DNA from 4 places in the Paenibacillus sp. FSL K6-1122 genome. Region 1 is predicted to be linked to each of the others. Evidence: riboswitches for the same ligand, from Rfam matches in the RefSeq annotation. Region 1 holds a riboswitch; each other region holds the start of a gene.
The links. Region 1 has a riboswitch for cyclic di-AMP ahead of NSQ20_RS00525 (C40 family peptidase). Riboswitches for the same ligand answer to the same signal wherever they lie in the genome.
Positions count from the first base shown of each region.

Region 2: it holds a riboswitch for cyclic di-AMP, as region 1 does, so the genes downstream of both, NSQ20_RS07330 (hypothetical protein) here and NSQ20_RS00525 (C40 family peptidase) in region 1, are expected to answer to the same signal.
Region 3: it holds a riboswitch for cyclic di-AMP, as region 1 does, so the genes downstream of both, NSQ20_RS10720 (C40 family peptidase) here and NSQ20_RS00525 (C40 family peptidase) in region 1, are expected to answer to the same signal.
Region 4: it holds a riboswitch for cyclic di-AMP, as region 1 does, so the genes downstream of both, NSQ20_RS18740 (3D domain-containing protein) here and NSQ20_RS00525 (C40 family peptidase) in region 1, are expected to answer to the same signal.

Region 1 is NZ_CP150272.1:107,901-112,113, forward strand. It holds gene rbsK (ribokinase) at 1-317, shown strand, start outside; gene NSQ20_RS00515 (cytochrome c) at 392-748, opposite strand; gene NSQ20_RS00520 (GNAT family protein) at 899-1,393, opposite strand; gene NSQ20_RS00525 (C40 family peptidase) at 1,749-2,183, opposite strand; cyclic di-AMP (ydaO/yuaA leader) riboswitch at 2,223-2,360, opposite strand; gene NSQ20_RS00530 (hypothetical protein) at 2,606-3,457, opposite strand; gene NSQ20_RS00535 (M1 family metallopeptidase) at 3,468-4,213, opposite strand, start outside.
Region 2 is NZ_CP150272.1:1,671,517-1,675,729, forward strand. It holds gene NSQ20_RS07315 (urease accessory UreF family protein) at 1-688, opposite strand, end outside; tRNA gene NSQ20_RS07320 (tRNA-Leu) at 1,133-1,215, shown strand; gene NSQ20_RS07325 (glutathione peroxidase) at 1,362-1,841, opposite strand; cyclic di-AMP (ydaO/yuaA leader) riboswitch at 2,213-2,388, shown strand; gene NSQ20_RS07330 (hypothetical protein) at 2,504-2,902, shown strand; gene NSQ20_RS07335 (HAD family hydrolase) at 3,030-3,713, shown strand; gene NSQ20_RS07340 (Nramp family divalent metal transporter) at 3,855-4,213, opposite strand, start outside.
Region 3 is NZ_CP150272.1:2,385,730-2,389,942, reverse strand. It holds gene NSQ20_RS10735 (carbohydrate-binding protein) at 1-319, shown strand, start outside; tRNA gene NSQ20_RS10730 (tRNA-Leu) at 465-548, opposite strand; gene pelA (pectate lyase) at 725-1,687, opposite strand; cyclic di-AMP (ydaO/yuaA leader) riboswitch at 2,106-2,237, shown strand; gene NSQ20_RS10720 (C40 family peptidase) at 2,243-2,707, shown strand; gene NSQ20_RS10715 (carboxymuconolactone decarboxylase family protein) at 2,781-3,110, opposite strand; gene NSQ20_RS10710 (hypothetical protein) at 3,252-3,470, opposite strand; gene NSQ20_RS10705 (hypothetical protein) at 3,590-3,919, opposite strand; gene NSQ20_RS10700 (xanthine phosphoribosyltransferase) at 4,017-4,213, opposite strand, start outside.
Region 4 is NZ_CP150272.1:4,153,899-4,158,111, reverse strand. It holds gene NSQ20_RS18750 (ABC transporter substrate-binding protein/permease) at 1-707, shown strand, start outside; gene NSQ20_RS18745 (amino acid ABC transporter ATP-binding protein) at 694-1,416, shown strand; cyclic di-AMP (ydaO/yuaA leader) riboswitch at 1,641-1,834, shown strand; gene NSQ20_RS18740 (3D domain-containing protein) at 1,837-2,511, shown strand; gene NSQ20_RS18735 (polysaccharide deacetylase family protein) at 2,619-3,410, opposite strand; gene NSQ20_RS18730 (hypothetical protein) at 3,564-3,905, shown strand; gene NSQ20_RS18725 (PspA/IM30 family protein) at 4,017-4,213, shown strand, end outside.

The sequences.
Region 1 (4,213 bases):
GGGCCGCTGTCGTCACGACGCTCGGCCCCGAGGGGGCTGTGTACGCGGCGGCGCCTGGTGGCCGCGTACAAGCAGGGCGTGCCGGCGCGTGCCGTGCGCCCGGCTACGCCGTAAGCGCCGTCGATACGACCGGGGCTGGCGATTGCTTCAACGGCGCGCTGGCGGTAGCCCTCGCGCGCGGTGAGACTTTGGACGCGGCCGTAGGCTTCGCCATGGGTGCGGCCGCGTTATCCGTGACGAAGCTTGGCGCCCAGTCCGGGATGCCGTCCGCACGTGAAGTTGAGGCCTTTCTGGCTGAGCATGCCGCAGAGGCTTAATAATTGGTATAACAAAGAGGCTCTTATTCTCCCAAAAGGGGATTAAGGGCCTCTTTGTTATGCGTGTGCAGAGACTATTTCTTCTCTGACAGCCACATGGCGATATTTGCAATCTCTTCGTCCTGCAGTTTGCCCTTGAAGGAAGGCATACCACCTTTACCTTTGACAATCGTAGAATAGATCTTCTCCAGATCATCCTGGCTGCCGATGTTGGCCAGAGCAGGTCCTACGCCACCTTGAAGCTGATCCCCGTGACAGGAGATACAATTGGCTTTGACCAGTGCTTCAGCTTGTCCGGCATCCAATGTTACTTCCGGCATGGTTGGCTTGGCTTCTTCAGCCACTTCTTCTTTCCCTGGAAGCGTAAACATTAAAACAATAGCTAAAGCGCATGCTGCAAAAAATACTCCGCTCATGATCCATTTGTGCATCCCTTATGTCCCCTCCAGAATGAAAGATCATCTAACCTGAAACTATCCATATCATTATAACGGAACCTGTACTGACATCATAGCATTTTGTGGGAATTTTTTGAACTAATCACATAACAAGGGGCAAATTTGGTTGTTTTTCAATGGATTCTAACCGCGAGGCCCTTCATAAACCATACAGTGAAAGGGCTTCAAGCCGCTTGGGGTCTGTCGTTCGTATGTATCCTGGGTGACAAATCCACTCTTCAGATAGACTTGAATGGCACGAGCATTCCAAGTGAGTACTTCCAGATCAATCTCATTCGTGGGATTTCGGCGAATAGCTTCCTGTACAATGGCAGTGACAAAAGCTGTCCCTTGACCCTGACCACACAGCTCTGGATGCATGCCAAGGCCAATCCGGGTTACCCCTTGAAGTGGGAAGTATTGAGCAAACCCACATATACGATCGTTCTGATCCAGGACGATTGCATATTGCTCCTGCCGCAGCTGTGCATCTCCGAATTCCACTTCCAGAGCTTTCATCTGCTCCCAGGGGAGCCAGCTGTAGATATTGTAAGGCGGGTCATACTGCCAACTGCAGATAAGCTCCGCATGTTCTTCTCGCATGGGTACAACGTGAAACGTTACGGGGGCTTCCTTCATACACCTGCATGCTCCTTTCCTTGAAACAGAACTCTTTGTCCACTCTACAAAAGAGATGTTCATTTAGCAAGTCTTCCTTCCCAAGAAAAAAAATGAAACAAAAGTTCCGGTAATTTCGTTTATATTATAACGGGATGGGTAAAAACATCATAAGGGCACGGACGAACGAACGCAAAATGAACCTGTTGATGTCGCAGGATATGCCCCGAGTATAACTTGCAACATGAATAAGGATTGAAGCACAAAAAAACCGCCGGATACATTCCTGCGGAGAATGTACCGGGCGGTTCTGTTATGCTTCTTGCTTCGTTCCAGTATGGTTAATGGTTACAGCATCATGTTGCTCAGCTTGTCCCTAGTCAAGGGCCAGTGATTCATATGCGTCCGTGCTCATAATCCGTTTCGCGCCAACATAACGATTGGCCCAATAGTTTTCACTCAATGCACTGATCGTAACGCCTTTGGAAGAAGAGGAGTGTGCGAACTTTCCATCCCCTACAAAGATTCCTACATGGGATACGCCTTTACCTGTTGTATTAAAGAACACCAGATCGCCAGCTCTCATCTCCATGCGGGATACGGAATCGCCCATGTCGAATTGGGAACTGGATTGGCGTGCCAAATCAATACCCAACTTGTCGAATACATACCGGGTAAATCCGGAGCAGTCAAAGCCGTTAAGCGTTGTTCCCCCACTTTTGTATGTAGTTCCCATTGCTGAATCAATTACTGTGTCCATCTTTGAATCTGCGAATGCGCTACCTGCACCAAGCGATAAAGCGAATGTGATGCTAAGTACAGCTGCGGTTAATTTCTTCTTGAACAAGAGATATTCCCCTTCCAATGCCTGCGAGGTTAGCTTAAGGATTCGGTTGAAGGTCCCCTATGATCCCTCTGTAGCAAGATCAATTCACCCATAACTGGTTCCCCCGCTTCCCAGGTGCCAGGAATTTGGCTATGCTAGTTATGCACCTGCGAAATCAAGAAATGACGATTTAATTTTAAGTAGTTACAAATATGAATGTAAAGATTACAAAGTTGTTACTAAAAACTCACTGCGATTATTGTAACAGAGGAGTACGGCTTTGGCAACGTTTAGCAACAAATTTAGCAAAAAAAACCTCGACCTTTGACGGGGAAAGGTTGAGGTTTGCCTATTTATAAGTACATATTAGGCCATGAGTTTAACATGTGATGGTAACAATTTTTAAACTATCTGCTCTCACCTTTGGATATTTTGGACTGCCATAATCGGAAATGGCTGCATATTTTCCACAGACTCAATAGACATCTGGCAAGTGGATACGTCTGTTGTAGTATAAGTCCGGTAAGTCCCGTTAATAACCATGAGGCTGTAGTGAATGCCCCAAAGACGAGCAGGTGTACTCCGCCCAGCAGTAATGCAATGCCGATTACAGCGATGAGATGACGCAGTGCAATCCAGAGTGCTTTGAGGGTACCGTGAGCCCCGCCTTCTCCTTCCGGTGCCGACACACCGAACTGCATATAGAGTATGACATGGTGGATGATCCAACCATATACAATCCAGGCAGCAACATAAGGTATGCCAGGCAAAAGTAATTGAAGGGAATGAAATCCGTCCATGAGAATCGAGTAGAGCTTCGGTATGAGCCAGTAGGCGGGCAGAAGTATCAATAATGTACGTATGGTGTGGAGCAGCAGCATCGGTTTCCACAGATTTTTGATTCCGCGGACAAAGGGAATGCGCTCTTCTGTAGAATTAAAGTGCTGAAGTGAGTAGAGCAGTCCTGCCTGAATGAGGGGGCTGATCAACATGCGAACCAGCAGCATGCCCCCGAGAATCCATAGATAACGATGAACCTCCGGATGGGTAGACAGGTTAAGTTGACTTTCCATTTTGAACAAAAGTGTACTCAGCTCACCGGCATCAGCATCTGGATAGCGTAGGAGCAGTGGGATGACGGCCGATTGTACCATTCGATAGAAGAAATATCCCCAAATGAGTTGATAGAGAAATAAGAGTGCGGCAATGAACATATGCTGACGGACGAGAAACCAGCCTTCACGTATTTTCGCTTTCACCGTTTCCACCTCACCATGACAGACCTCCGAATATGGCTTCTATTAGTTTGGTTACACTCATGCTCCAGCGGGACTTCGTCTGCTCATCCAGTCCGGATTTCAGGAAATTGTTCATATGGCGGTTCTCCAGCACGATCGAGTACAGAGGATCGGTCATGGCCCAGGATACGGGGGATGTGTGAGTTAATTTATACGTGATGCGATCTTCTTTTCCATTCCATTGCTTGGTGAGGATATGCCCGTCTTCAAAAGCAATGCGAATAGGAACGGCGTTGTAATCACTCCCTTTTTTTGCGATCGTCACGGATGACTCGTACAATGTTTGACCGTCTTTCTGTACGGGCGTAACACGAATCTTCTCTACAGCAAAGTCAGCCATCCCGTTACTATAGACGTATTGATCAAAATAATCAGACCAGGAAGTGCGGGTCACTTGTTCCACAATTTTCTGAAAATCAGATGAAGTGGGATGTTTGAAACGGTACTTCTTCACATAGGTAGAGAGAATGCGTTCCATCTTTTTTGCGCCGACTTGATGTTCGATACCAAGCAATACAAGTTTGCCACGTGTATAGACATTGGCTGCATACTCATTCTGTGAATCGAACTTCCAGGATTCTTGTGTTAAAGATGAAGGAGACGTAATCAGTCCCGATTGTACCGGCAGATTCGGAATCAATCCGTACTCCTGCTCCATCAGCTTGTCTTCTGCATAAGAGGTGAATCCCTCATCCAGCCAGGCTTCCTCGAATTCGT
Region 2 (4,213 bases), 1.6 Mb from region 1:
CATGAAGTCCAGCTCCGAGCATATGGAAACTGGGGAAAAACGATTTCATGGACATCGAGGTTGGCTGTGCCAGTCCATCCGCAGCCGAGGCGCTGACGGTCTTCCATTCATTCTCCAGATCTGTGGCCAGGCGGACCATCAGATCCTTGGTTGTATCGTTGTTCAGGGGAATGACTTTGGAGGCTTCGGTTATGCAGGCATTCATGGCTGAATGCAGGTAACCAAGGACCGCCTCCTCGACCGGGATGTCGAGGTGGTGGTTAATCCAGGCGTGAACAGTGGAGAGGCAGCCAACCGAATCATATTTGGCAAAGATCTGTTCGAGCTGGCTGAATTCAATCCAGGGGTGCAGAGCGCGTGCGAGTCTGATCAATCGTTTACCCATGGCGGCAGCTTGTTCTCTGAGATCTCCAGGGGTTCGCTGAACATGGACGAGCTTGTCGATCAGAGCTATCCGCCATGTATCCTTGTGATCTGTTGCGGTATAGATGCCTTTGATAGCCATACCTTCAAGACGAACGATGCTCGGATGCAACTGACAACGCATGAATGATTCGAGATCTTCAGCATTACGAATGGTACCCTCCCTGATATGGATATCCATGCCGAAGGAATGGGTGAACCCTCCAACCTGAATAGAGGAATCAAGCAGTTTGACATAATCGAGCAGCTTATTCCCACGGTTCACAATCATTCGCCTCCTGTGTTCGTTTAATGTAACTTAAAGTGACATTTATGTTCCTTTTTGTTTGCTTTGTGTTTAGAAATCCGAATTATATGATAGTTATCATCCCATGAATGTCCGCTTTTTGTCAATGGTATCCGTGAAATTTAATGGATTAAATCTGGGATTTAATATTTGTGTTATTTTATATAACTTATTGTGTTATTTATTTTGCGAAGTGCAGGGAGGACTATATATAAGGAAGGACTATATATAAATGAACCAACAAGATCGGCTCTTACCTAAAGAGAGGGGATCAAATCTAATCATATGCAGTTCATGGGTAATGATGACGAGATTATGCGATTTTTGATGAAAATGCCTAGCTGAAAAAGAAGTATTAAAAAATACTTTACTTTTAGTTCTGAACCCGGTATAATCAATTCTGTTGCCGATTATTTACGACATGCGGTCGTGGTGGAATGGCAGACACGCTATCTTGAGGGGGTAGTGGGCGTATGCCCGTGGAGGTTCGAGTCCTCTCGACCGCATCATATGAACGATTAAAAAGCAGCTTTCCATTAATGGGAAGCTGCTTTTTTTGTCTTTTTCGAACAGTATGACATCTGGGTTGAAAAAAGGCCATCCATTACCGGAGGAATGTTGCTCTACCTACCGGCTACGGGTGGCCTGTGTATTATTTTTGCAGCAAATTCTTGATATCTTCTTCAATCTTGTCCGGTGTTGTTTTGGGAGCATAACGTTTAATGACCTGTCCGTTCTGATTCACCAGGAATTTGGTGAAATTCCATTTGATTGCTTTGGAGCCGAGCAGGCCAGGAGCTTCTGTGCTAAGGTGTTGGAAAAGAGGGTGAGCGCTTGAACCGTTCACATCAATTTTCTCAAACATGGGGAAGCTCACGCCATAATTCATCTGACAGAACTCGGCAATATCGTCGGAAGATCCTTTTTCCTGTGCAAACTGGTTGCTTGGGAAACCAAGAACTTCAAATGGAGCATCTTGAAATTTGTCTTGCAATTCTTGCAGACCTTTGAATTGAGGGGTAAGGCCGCATGAGCTTGCCGTATTCACAATCAGGAGCACTTTGTCACGGTAGTCGGACATTTCAACTTCTTGACCGCGAAGGGTATTCACTTTGTAATCGTAGACTGTCATCTAAATCGCCTCCATTTATTTACTCTTATATCTTCTATTATATTGGTTGCAATTAAATATTGCAAAACTAATATGGTGTTAAAAGAATCAAAACAGGCAAGTTGTGCAGAATACGTGAATGAATTGCGAAGTGATTTACGCCAGAGTGAGAATTAGATAGCCTTGAAGAGATAGATAGAGTATAACTTTGTTGTAAGCGTTATTATGGATAGGAATTGGCAAAAATCTGCCGATTTGGTGATCTGGGCGGACTTTACACCGACATGGCACGGGTGTATGATTCATAACGTAATTTCAATTTAAACTAAATTGTACTTGAAAAACGAAACAAACGATAATATCGCTCGATCTTACCTTAAGATATACGAACGATATTTTAATCGCTGAGTTTCCATTCATTAATGAATGGGAAACGGGGGAACCAACGGAATGCGCTGTCCAGGACAGTGGGCATTCATGGGGTGAATTTTCCGGTGACAGCCGGAAATAGGGCGACTCTCGCGCCCGAATCCGTCAGCTAACCTCGTAAGCGTTAAAGGGAGAGGCAACAAGCCGTACGCTGGTTCATGGTGTTTTCGCCATGGGTTATTTAAGAAGCGTTCGGGAGGCCTTGGTCCCCCACGCTTCTTTTTTGTTGTCTTTTCACGCCAAGGGAGGAACGAATGATGGATACTGAGATGATCTTAGTGACTGCTCCAAATGAAGCAGGACGTAAATTTATCAAATTGCTGATGTACAAAAAAATGCCGTTTGCCGTTCTAACCAACAGTGCAGGGGAAGAGCGAAGACTCCGTAGAATCGGAGTAGAACATGTCATTCGCATGAATACGGCTGCAGCTCAAAAATGGTTTTTGCCGCAGGGCAGCGTAGGCAACGTGTTTATTTTCGAGAACAGCCTGAATCTGACCTGTCGTTATTTACAGATCTGCCGTTCATGGACATCGAAATCCCTGTGCGTCATTACGGAGCAGAGTCATCCTAAGGGCATCTATCGGGGCATGGGCGCAGACCGGATTGTATATTCGCTCAATGGGGAAGTTGGCTTTCTCCTCAATGGTTAATGCCATAGCTTGTGATTGCTCAGGTGTAAGGTGCCTGTTATAATTGAATGTATCGATAAACGGAAGTTTGAGGAGACTCATGCAGGATGGTGAGTCTTCTTTTTTATGCTTACAAGGAGGAATTGGCGTGCCGGATGTAGGTGGATTGAAATGGTTGTTTTTTGATGTTGGAGATACGCTGGTGGATGAATGGGAGCCGGTTGATGATATTATCGGACAGTTTGTCCGTGAAGCTTGTGCTTTGGGGTATCCGGTGACAATTGAGGCGGTACGCGAACTGTTCGCGAGTTGTTACCGAAAATATGAGCAATGGCCTATGAGAGTGGCGATTCGCACATTCGTTGAAGACGAGGGGCATCAGAAACAGATTCAGGACAAGCTGAAGTTTCAAAAAGATCTTGAACGTCCTTTTCCTTCAGCGGATTCCGTTCTTCAGCAGTTGTCACGGCATTATCGCATTGGCATTATTGCCAATCAGAGTCCTGGAACGGAAGAGAGACTGGAAAGCTATGGCTTGCGGAAGTATGTTGATGTTCTGGCATGTTCGGCTGAAGAAGGAGTGTCTAAGCCAGACCCTGAGTTATACGCTGTGGCCTTGAAGCAGGCCGGTTGTGAACCGGAGGAAGCCGTCATGATCGGCGATCGGATCGATAACGACATTATACCTGCTCGGAAGCTGGGCATGCGTACGATTCGAATTATGCAGGGTTACGGAAGATTCCAGCCAGAACTATCGGATGACAAACGTGCGGATTGGACCGTTGATTCATTGGATCAACTCTTGCCGTTATTGATACCAAATCAGGATTAGATGCAGATGGTTGTTTATTGGAGTTTGAGTTTTACTATAAAAGGAAACATGTTGCTGTATTGCAACAATAAAGGCTGATCAACTGGGTATAAAATACCGGAGTTGATCAGCCTTTTTAGTATTTAGCCAATTAAAATGAGATTAGAATAACCGAATCGTCTGAATGATCAGATATACATTCAGCACAACGATAATCGCGGCAATGACCCATGAGATGATTTTGAGCCACAATTTGTTGGCGAATGCACCCATGCTTTTTTTATCACTCGTGAACATCACCAGGGGAATTACAGCAAACGGCAATTGAAGCGACAGGACGACCTGGCTCAAAATGAGTAGTTCTTCTGTGCCATGTTCTCCTGCAATGGCTGTCACAATTACCGCGGGGATGATGGCGATCAGACGTGTGACCAGTCTGCGTAGCCAAGCCGGAATTCGAATGTTCAGGAAACCTTCCATAACGATCTGCCCAGCGAGTGTACCTGTAAGGGTAGAGTTCT
Region 3 (4,213 bases), 2.3 Mb from region 1:
CACTGGCTCCGGGTATGTTAACTTCAATGCGATGACTGGTTCAGCCATTCAATGGAACGGCATTAATAACACGACAACAGGTACCAAAAACGTAAAGTTTCGTTATGCGCTGGAAAGCGGCACTCGGAACCTCGACATTTTTGTGAACGGAACCAAAGTCATCAGCAACGAGCCCTTTCCCGCTACGGGAAGCTGGTCCACTTGGGTTGAAAAAACAATACAGGTCCCCATGAACACGGGGACCAATACATTGAAAGTGGTTACCACCGGATCGGAAGGACCGAATATTGACAGCGTTAATGTTACCGCAGCACAATAAACGTTCCGTATGGCTGATGGAAGACATTTGCTGTACGTGCAGCTAAGCACTAACCTCTTGAATACTCATCACTAAAGTTAGTGTTATATCAAAAAATGCAAAAAAAGACTCCTTAAGCGTTAGCTTAAGGAGTCTTTTTATTAGATGCGGTCGAGAGGACTCGAACCTCCACGGGGGTTAGCCCACACGGACCTGAACCGTGCGCGTCTGCCAATTCCGCCACGACCGCATATTGTATCTTCGTCATCCATATCGGCGACAAGAAATAATATATCATGCGTAATCTATCATGTCAACACTGAAAATAATAACAATAAAGCCCGAATCAGACGTCCATGTCGATTCGGGCCTTACCTTTAACTGTTGCTAATAGTTTGGTTCATTAATACGGAAGCATACTACAAATTACAGCTTGGAAGGCCAGTTGCCATACCATGCATAACCGCCTCTTCTTTCTTTATCAATATCACTTAATTTGTATTTAACTACCCCGTCACGACCAATAAAGATTGGTTTATCCGTTCCGATCTCATAGAAGCGTGCCCAAATTGGTGCAGCTTTGGAATCAGCGATAATTTTACTATCTCCATTAGCTCTTTCATACTTGTAACCCGTAATTTTCACTTTGTTAAACCAAGCCTCCGCTCCTTTAATGGATGCGGTAATTTTAGCGTTAGCAGGTCTGGTTTTCAGAAATTTAACAATCGTTACACTCTCTCCAGCTGTCAGCGATGGCACTTCGTAGATTCTTGCGCTCGCTGGTTTAAGAGAGCTGGAATCATGTTGTTGTCCCCATGCTGTCAGCTTACCACCTGAAACGACCTGTGTATTCAGAATCGCCTCCACACCTTTGGCAACTGAATTTTTACTGCGGTTAGCAAGTGTACTGTCGATAAATGAGAAATCACCTTTGCGTGCCGCTACTTCATCCAGCATGATCATTACATTAATCATGGCATCATCATTGTAAGTGATGTGCTTGTGGTATCCGGAGCTTTGGTAAACTTGTGGCCACCCGCCGTTTGAATACTGCATGTTGATCAAAAAGTTAATTCCTTTGATTGCAGCTGTGGAGTAACGCGGATCATTCGTCTTTTTAAATTCCTTCGCCAATCTTCTAATTTCTGAGTATGTAGCCTTGTTGTCTATCGTGGACTTTGCCCACTCTCCACTTGTCTGTTTATAATCTTTTCTCCAACCTCCATCCGGTAGCTGGTTCTTCAAAATATCAGAAATACTCGCTGTAGTACCCGACGCATCTGCAGCAGATACCGTCCCTACAGGGAGAACTGCCATTCCAACTACTGAGAACACCATCGTACATGCCAGGACAAAAGTAATTATTTTCTTCGCTTTCAAATGTAACACTCTCCTATGTTCGTTTTTATAAATCTTCCACTTCTACTTTACGTATGATATACGCCCCAAACCTCCTTTATTTGTATTTATCGCATAATAAAATCAATTTTCATCCAATATGTGGATTGTATAATCAGATAATATGCAAAAAATCGATTTTTGTCAATATATGCAACTTAATGAATATAATCTCTCTAATTCTACATAACGGGATAGTTCTTTTAACTCATGACAAACCTATTTATTTATCCAAATTCGTCTTAAACGAACCAATAATGACGTTTTTGTCATGAATGATACCCAAACTTGATCCCTTCTTTCATATAAAAACCTTAATTCCGCTAACATTGAGGTATTACGAAGGGTTTTAAATGGGTTTGACAATTACGCATTTATGCAATATAGTTTCAAATAGTTACAAAAACTTAATTATTCATTGCCGAGTTTCATGTTTGAAAACGGGGGAACCAATTTGGGTGAATTATTCTTATACATAGGAAATATAGGGAACCTTCTACCGAACCCTTAGCTAACTCCGTAGGCATCGAAGGGAGAACATTGATTTTGAAAAAACTGATTATCTCCATTTTTGGAGCAGCTGTATTATTTACATCCGGGGCAACAAGCACAGAGGCAAGCAGTATCAACTCCGTAGTGAACAACATGACAGGTATTCCTTACAAATGGGGTGGCACTACTGTAGCCGGCTTCGACTGTTCTGGTTTTATGAGATATCTTTTCAACAAATACAGCATTGAATTACCACGTACTTCGCAGCAGCAAGCCAAAGCAGGTACTCCCGTATCCAAGAGCAATGTTCGAACAGGTGATCTGGTGTTCTTTAATACAACAGGCAAAGGCATTTCACATACAGGTGTATATATCGGCGGCGGACAATTCGCTCATGCCTCCAGCAGTAAAGGTGTAAGCATCACGAAGTTATCGAATCCATACTTCAATGATCGTTATGTAACAGCACGTCGGGTAACTGGACAGTTTATGTATGATAAAATGTTAGGTAAAATGTGATTCACATACAAAAAGGCATCGGTTATTAACCGGATGCCTTTTTTGCACTTAAAAATGTATGTTGCATTGCTTACTAATGCAGCGCCTTCTGCACTCGCATCGCACCCTGAGACAGGGCATGTCCTCCACCAACAGCTCCAGCCACGGCTACGGTCTCCATAATCTCCTGATCTGTTGCGCCCTTAGCACGGGCTTCTTCTACATGGTAGAAGGTACATACCTCATTGTTGGCGAATAATCCAATGCCAAGCGCAATTAGCTGTTTTGTCTTCGCATCAATCACACCAGGTTGGAAACATTCTCCGGTAAACTCATGATACGACTTCACCACACCTGGCAGCACATCGCTTAATGCTCCAATCTGATCCTTGTAGGCATGAACTTTATCATTCATCAATGTCATGGCTTGTAGCACACCCTCTCGGCTATAGTTACAGATCTTCCTCACTGTACCTATCTTCTCTCCCGAGTGAGCCAATTATGCCAAGAAATCATGGTAATTCCAAACATTTAAAGCTCATGGCCCTGCCATAATTATCAGCTGTTACTCACTAAGTGGACTCTGGCGCGGCTCGCTGAACAGCTGATAGCTGTAACCTCGGTCCAGCTTAACGACACGTCGATTCTGACGACGGATAAGTACCTGCTCGCCATCCCAGGCAACCACAATCCCTTTCACGTCGTTCGATTCCAGCTCGTCCCGTACGACTCTAACTTTCTCACCTGACAGACGCAGGGCGTCCAATTCTGTATCACTAATCATCTTCATGGCTCCTATATTTCAAATTTATTTACAAAAAGAGACCTAAATGAAAAGTCATTTAGGTCTCACGTGACTGTATTGGACTGTCATGTCATTCGAAATTATGTCCCGACTGAAAGTTACCGCTGCGCGTGCTCTTTGCTGTCGTTCTTCTCGAACCAAAAATCAAGCACTTTGGCGGACATCACACGTTCTTCAAGGTACTCCACTTGATGCGGTGTAAATTGTTCTTTCCAAGAGAAGGACAACTCTTCGCACAAGCCTACAATCGTCAGTAATTCTGACCAGGCAACATAGCGTTTGTACCAGAAAAATTGAGGATGTTCAATCATATAGGGATAAAGGTCATCGAATTCCGTATGTTTACAATCCAGGGCACGTTCAAAATGAACTTTCGATTCCGCCAGCTTATCATTAAAAAATTGTTCTGTTGCCGGTTGGTTCCCCATGGTGTTGCCTCCTCTCCCTAACATAACCCCATTATAAATGAAATCGGCGGTCATGCAAAGGCATAGTTCAAAAAATAGGCCCTATTCCTTTAAAATGTCACATTTCGTTATCGTCAAATTGTACTGTTCCATCGTTCAGGGAACGAATGCGTACCAAGGCTTCCACCGGAATACCCTGTTCACGAATCGTGCGTGCCCCTGCCTGGAAACTTTTCTCGACCACAACGCCGAATCCGACGAGTTCCGCGCCAGAACGCTCGATAATTTTGATGACGCCACGAGCGGCATCTCCAT
Region 4 (4,213 bases), 3.1 Mb from region 1:
TGACGGACGCCAGCCTCTTGATGGCGGATAAAGCGAACAAATCACAAAATATTTTCCAAGTATTCTGGGAGTACAAAAGTTTCTATGCTACAGGTGTAGGATACACACTTCTGTTGTCTGCACTTGGGGTTATCTTCGGGGTAATTATTGGATTGATCATCTGTTTGTTCCGTTTGCATGATGCTGCAATCTTGCGCTGGATCGGTACGGCATACGTTGAAGTGATCCGTGGCACACCGATGCTGGTACAATTGATGATTATTTACTATGGTTTTTCTCTGAGCTTTGGCATTAACTTCACTGCACTTCAGGCAGGTATCATTACACTTTCAATCAATAGTGGTGCCTATCTGGCGGAGATTTTCCGTGCAGGTATCCAAGGTGTGGATCGTGGTCAGTTGGAGGCAGCGCGTTCATTAGGTATGGGAAGAGGCGCCGCGATGCGTTATATCATATTGCCACAAGCCTTCAAAGCTGTATTACCAGCGATCGGTAATGAATTCATAACTATCATCAAAGAATCCTCCATTATCTCCGTTATCGGTATGGTGGATATTATGTATCAGGCAAGTGTAGTCAAGAACATTACGTACCAAGGCTTGAGTCCATTTTTGATTGCAGCAGCCATCTACTTTGTAATGACGTTCATTTTGTCCAAGCTGCTGGGACGACTGGAAAGGAAGTTGAGTGCAAGTGATAGACGTTAGACAATTACACAAATCTTATGGAAATAACGATGTGCTTAAGGGCATAAACGTGACGATTGGCAAAGGTGAGGTTGTCGTGGTTATCGGTCCTTCCGGTTCAGGTAAAAGTACGTTCTTGCGTTGTTTGAACCTGCTGGAACAGCCTACCTCAGGAGAGATTGATTTTGAAGGCGTGTCAATCACGGACCCCAAGCATAACATTAACGCAACTCGTGAGAAAATGGGCATGGTGTTCCAGCACTTCAACCTGTTCCCACACAAAACGGTAGAGCAAAACATTACGATTGCTCCGATTAAAGTAAAGAAACAATCCACTCAGGAAGCGGAGAAAATTGCCGCTGATCTGCTTAACACCGTAGGCTTGTACGATAAAAAAGATGCATTCCCGAATCAGCTGTCTGGTGGACAGAAGCAGCGGATCGCCATTGCTAGAGCATTGGCCATGCAGCCGCATGTGATGCTGTTTGACGAGCCTACGTCGGCACTGGACCCTGAGATGGTCGGCGAAGTGCTGGATGTCATGAAACGTCTTGCAGAAGGCGGGATGACGATGGTCATCGTAACGCATGAGATGGGTTTTGCACGTGAAGTGGGAGACCGAATCCTGTTCATGGATGGCGGGGTTATTGTGGAAGAGGGAACACCTGATGAGGTGTTTGGAGCTCCAAAAAATTCACGTACACGTGATTTTCTTGCGAAAGTACTCTAAATGTTAAATGGTTGATCAAATAGCGTTACTGACTTCGAGTCGGTAACGCTATTTTTTATGGATAATAATGACGTATGGATTCGGAAAAGTAACTATTCTGTTACCAAATGTAAAGGAATCGGGTCAACCAAATTTTCTGAATTAACCAGTATTCTTACAAATGCTTACATGCTAAAAACCATCTGGTAAGAATTACTACAAGTTCAGGTTACAAAATTGTGATATATTGAACTCTGCCGAAACTTCCGGATAGGGAGTGCGGGGGATGTAACGATGCAGATTGTGCAGGGGGAAGATCAACAGCACACTGCTTGGGGTGAATTGGGTACATAACATTTCAAATGTAACGAAGAACCTATAGGGTGGCTCCTCATCCGAATCCGACAACTAACTTCGCAGGCACAATGAGGGAGGAAGACCATGATTAACAAGAAACGTATAGCCAAAACAGCAGTAGCATTAATGACAACAGCAATGCTCATTCAAGCCGTTCCGGCTCACGCCGATTCAGTTCATGTGGCCAAAGAAGGGGATACCTTCTACACCTTATCAAAACAATATGGAGTAGCACTCAACACGTTGGTTAAAGCAAACAACGATATTTCGGCTTACAATATTTATGGTGGTTTGAAAATTACGATTCCCGGTAAGGCAAACAATGTTGCAGCCGCTGCGGCAACGGAGAGCAAGACCCCAGCCAAAACGGTTACCACAGCAAGTTTGGACGTTAACGCAGATAACAAAGTGGTTCAAGCCTGGGGTAAGACATTCGATTACAGCAAAGCTGTGAACGTAAAAGCAACGGCATACTCTGCAGATCCGTCTGAAAATGGAGGATGGGGTGCAGTCGATTATTTCGGAAATGACCTTGAACTGGGCACAATTGCAGTTGATCCAAGTGTAATTCCACTCGGAACCAAAGTACTGGTAACTGGTCACAGCCATCCAGGATTGCCAAAACAAGCTTTTGTAGCCACAGCACGTGATGTGGGCGGTGCAATCAAAGGTCACCGGATTGATATCTTCATCCCGGGTAGCAAACAGTCCGTAAGCACATTTGGATTTCAGGATATCGAGCTGTACATTCTGAAGTAGAGAGAAAATAACATTTAAAATGAATTCAAACAGGGTGTCTGCCAGTCGCTAATTCGCGATTGAACAGCACCCTTTTAATATTCTCATTATTTGTTATCACGGTCATCCTAATCTTTGGCCTTTGGCAATCCCAGCATTTCGTCCAAGGTGACCAGTTCATATCCCCGATTACGTAGTTCCTCAATAATTTCAGGCAAAGCCTTAATCGTGCCGTTCAGGTTTGACCCTACACCGCCTCCAGCATGTTGCAGAACGATGGAGCCAGGTTTCACGGCAGACAGGATGTTATCTTTCACCTGTTCCTTTGAAAGGCCTTTCCAGTCCAGGGAGTCTACGTTCCAGTTCACAATGCTATAGTGTTGTTTGGCAGCCCATCTCAGCTGTTCTTCATTAATGTCTCCATAAGGTGGCCGAATCATCTTGGGCGTATAACCCGCCAAACGTTGAATAATATCCCCGGTATGTAAAATTTGTTTGCGAAAGGCATTCATCGACAGCTTACTGAATTCAGGATGATTGTAGCTGTGATTACCAACCATATGCCCTTCCTTAACAATGCGTTTCACCAGATCCGGATGTTTCTCAGCACGACTACCCACGATGAAGAATGTAGCTCTGACATTGTACTTCTTCAATACATCCAGTACTTGTGGAGTAAACCGTGGATCAGGTACATCATCAAAAGTCAGTGCAACCTTCTTGGTTGAAGGACCATTGGTTTTAAACGTATCGGCATATTTTTGACGTAATTGTCCCAATGTCAGTTGTTCTTCTTCCGCAGAATCCGAACCTGATACGGATTCACTTGGCGGGCTTGAAACGTCCCGCGATGAAACTGGAGCATGATATCCTCCGAGAAAAATAACGATAACCATTAGCATAATGAGGCGTACGCGCATAATAACGGCCTCCTTTTCCAAAATGACGTTCTCCTTGGTATGCCCGGGGTCTCCATAAAATATGCGCAGTGTGAGAAGTTTCATTGCCGATTTAGCTCATGACAGCCATAATTCCTCCATATATAACATATAGAAAAGGATAGGTGGATGGGTATGAGTACATATGATTTGAAATCCATACGTTTACAGGTGATTGAAGCAGGAGAAGATAAGGTTTTTCTCGTTACCGGAGGAAAGGCGCATATTGGCGCCGTAGCCACGTTCTACGTGGATCATGAGCGCGTAAGCGGGACGACAGTACATATTCCTGGGCATAAAGAACAAGAGCTGTGTGAGCGGCTTGCCCGAAAGGCTGCCTTGCAGCTGAAAGTAACCGTTACGGTGATCATGGGTATCCATTTTGATTCCATCACGCGGATGCAGATCGACGAAATCGTGCAGACTGCAGAGAGGTTGATGGAGGATCATCTGAACAAAGATAAACGATCTTCCTGACATAAGAACCATTCAATGTTTTGATTTTATTTGCTAAAATTGAAACGAGTTGTAGATTGTTACGTATGTATGTTTATATACGATGTAATATCGACTAGGAGGAATAACATAATGTCCATTTTCAAACGTTTGCGTGATTTAACTATGTCTAACATCAACGCCATTATTGACAAGGCGGAAGATCCAATCAAGATGACGGACCAATATATCCGTGACATGCAAGAGGATCTGGAAGATGCGGAGAAAGCAGTAGCTCAACAGATCGCCATTGAGAAGAAATTCAAGCAGTTATTCGAAGAGCAGGAAGC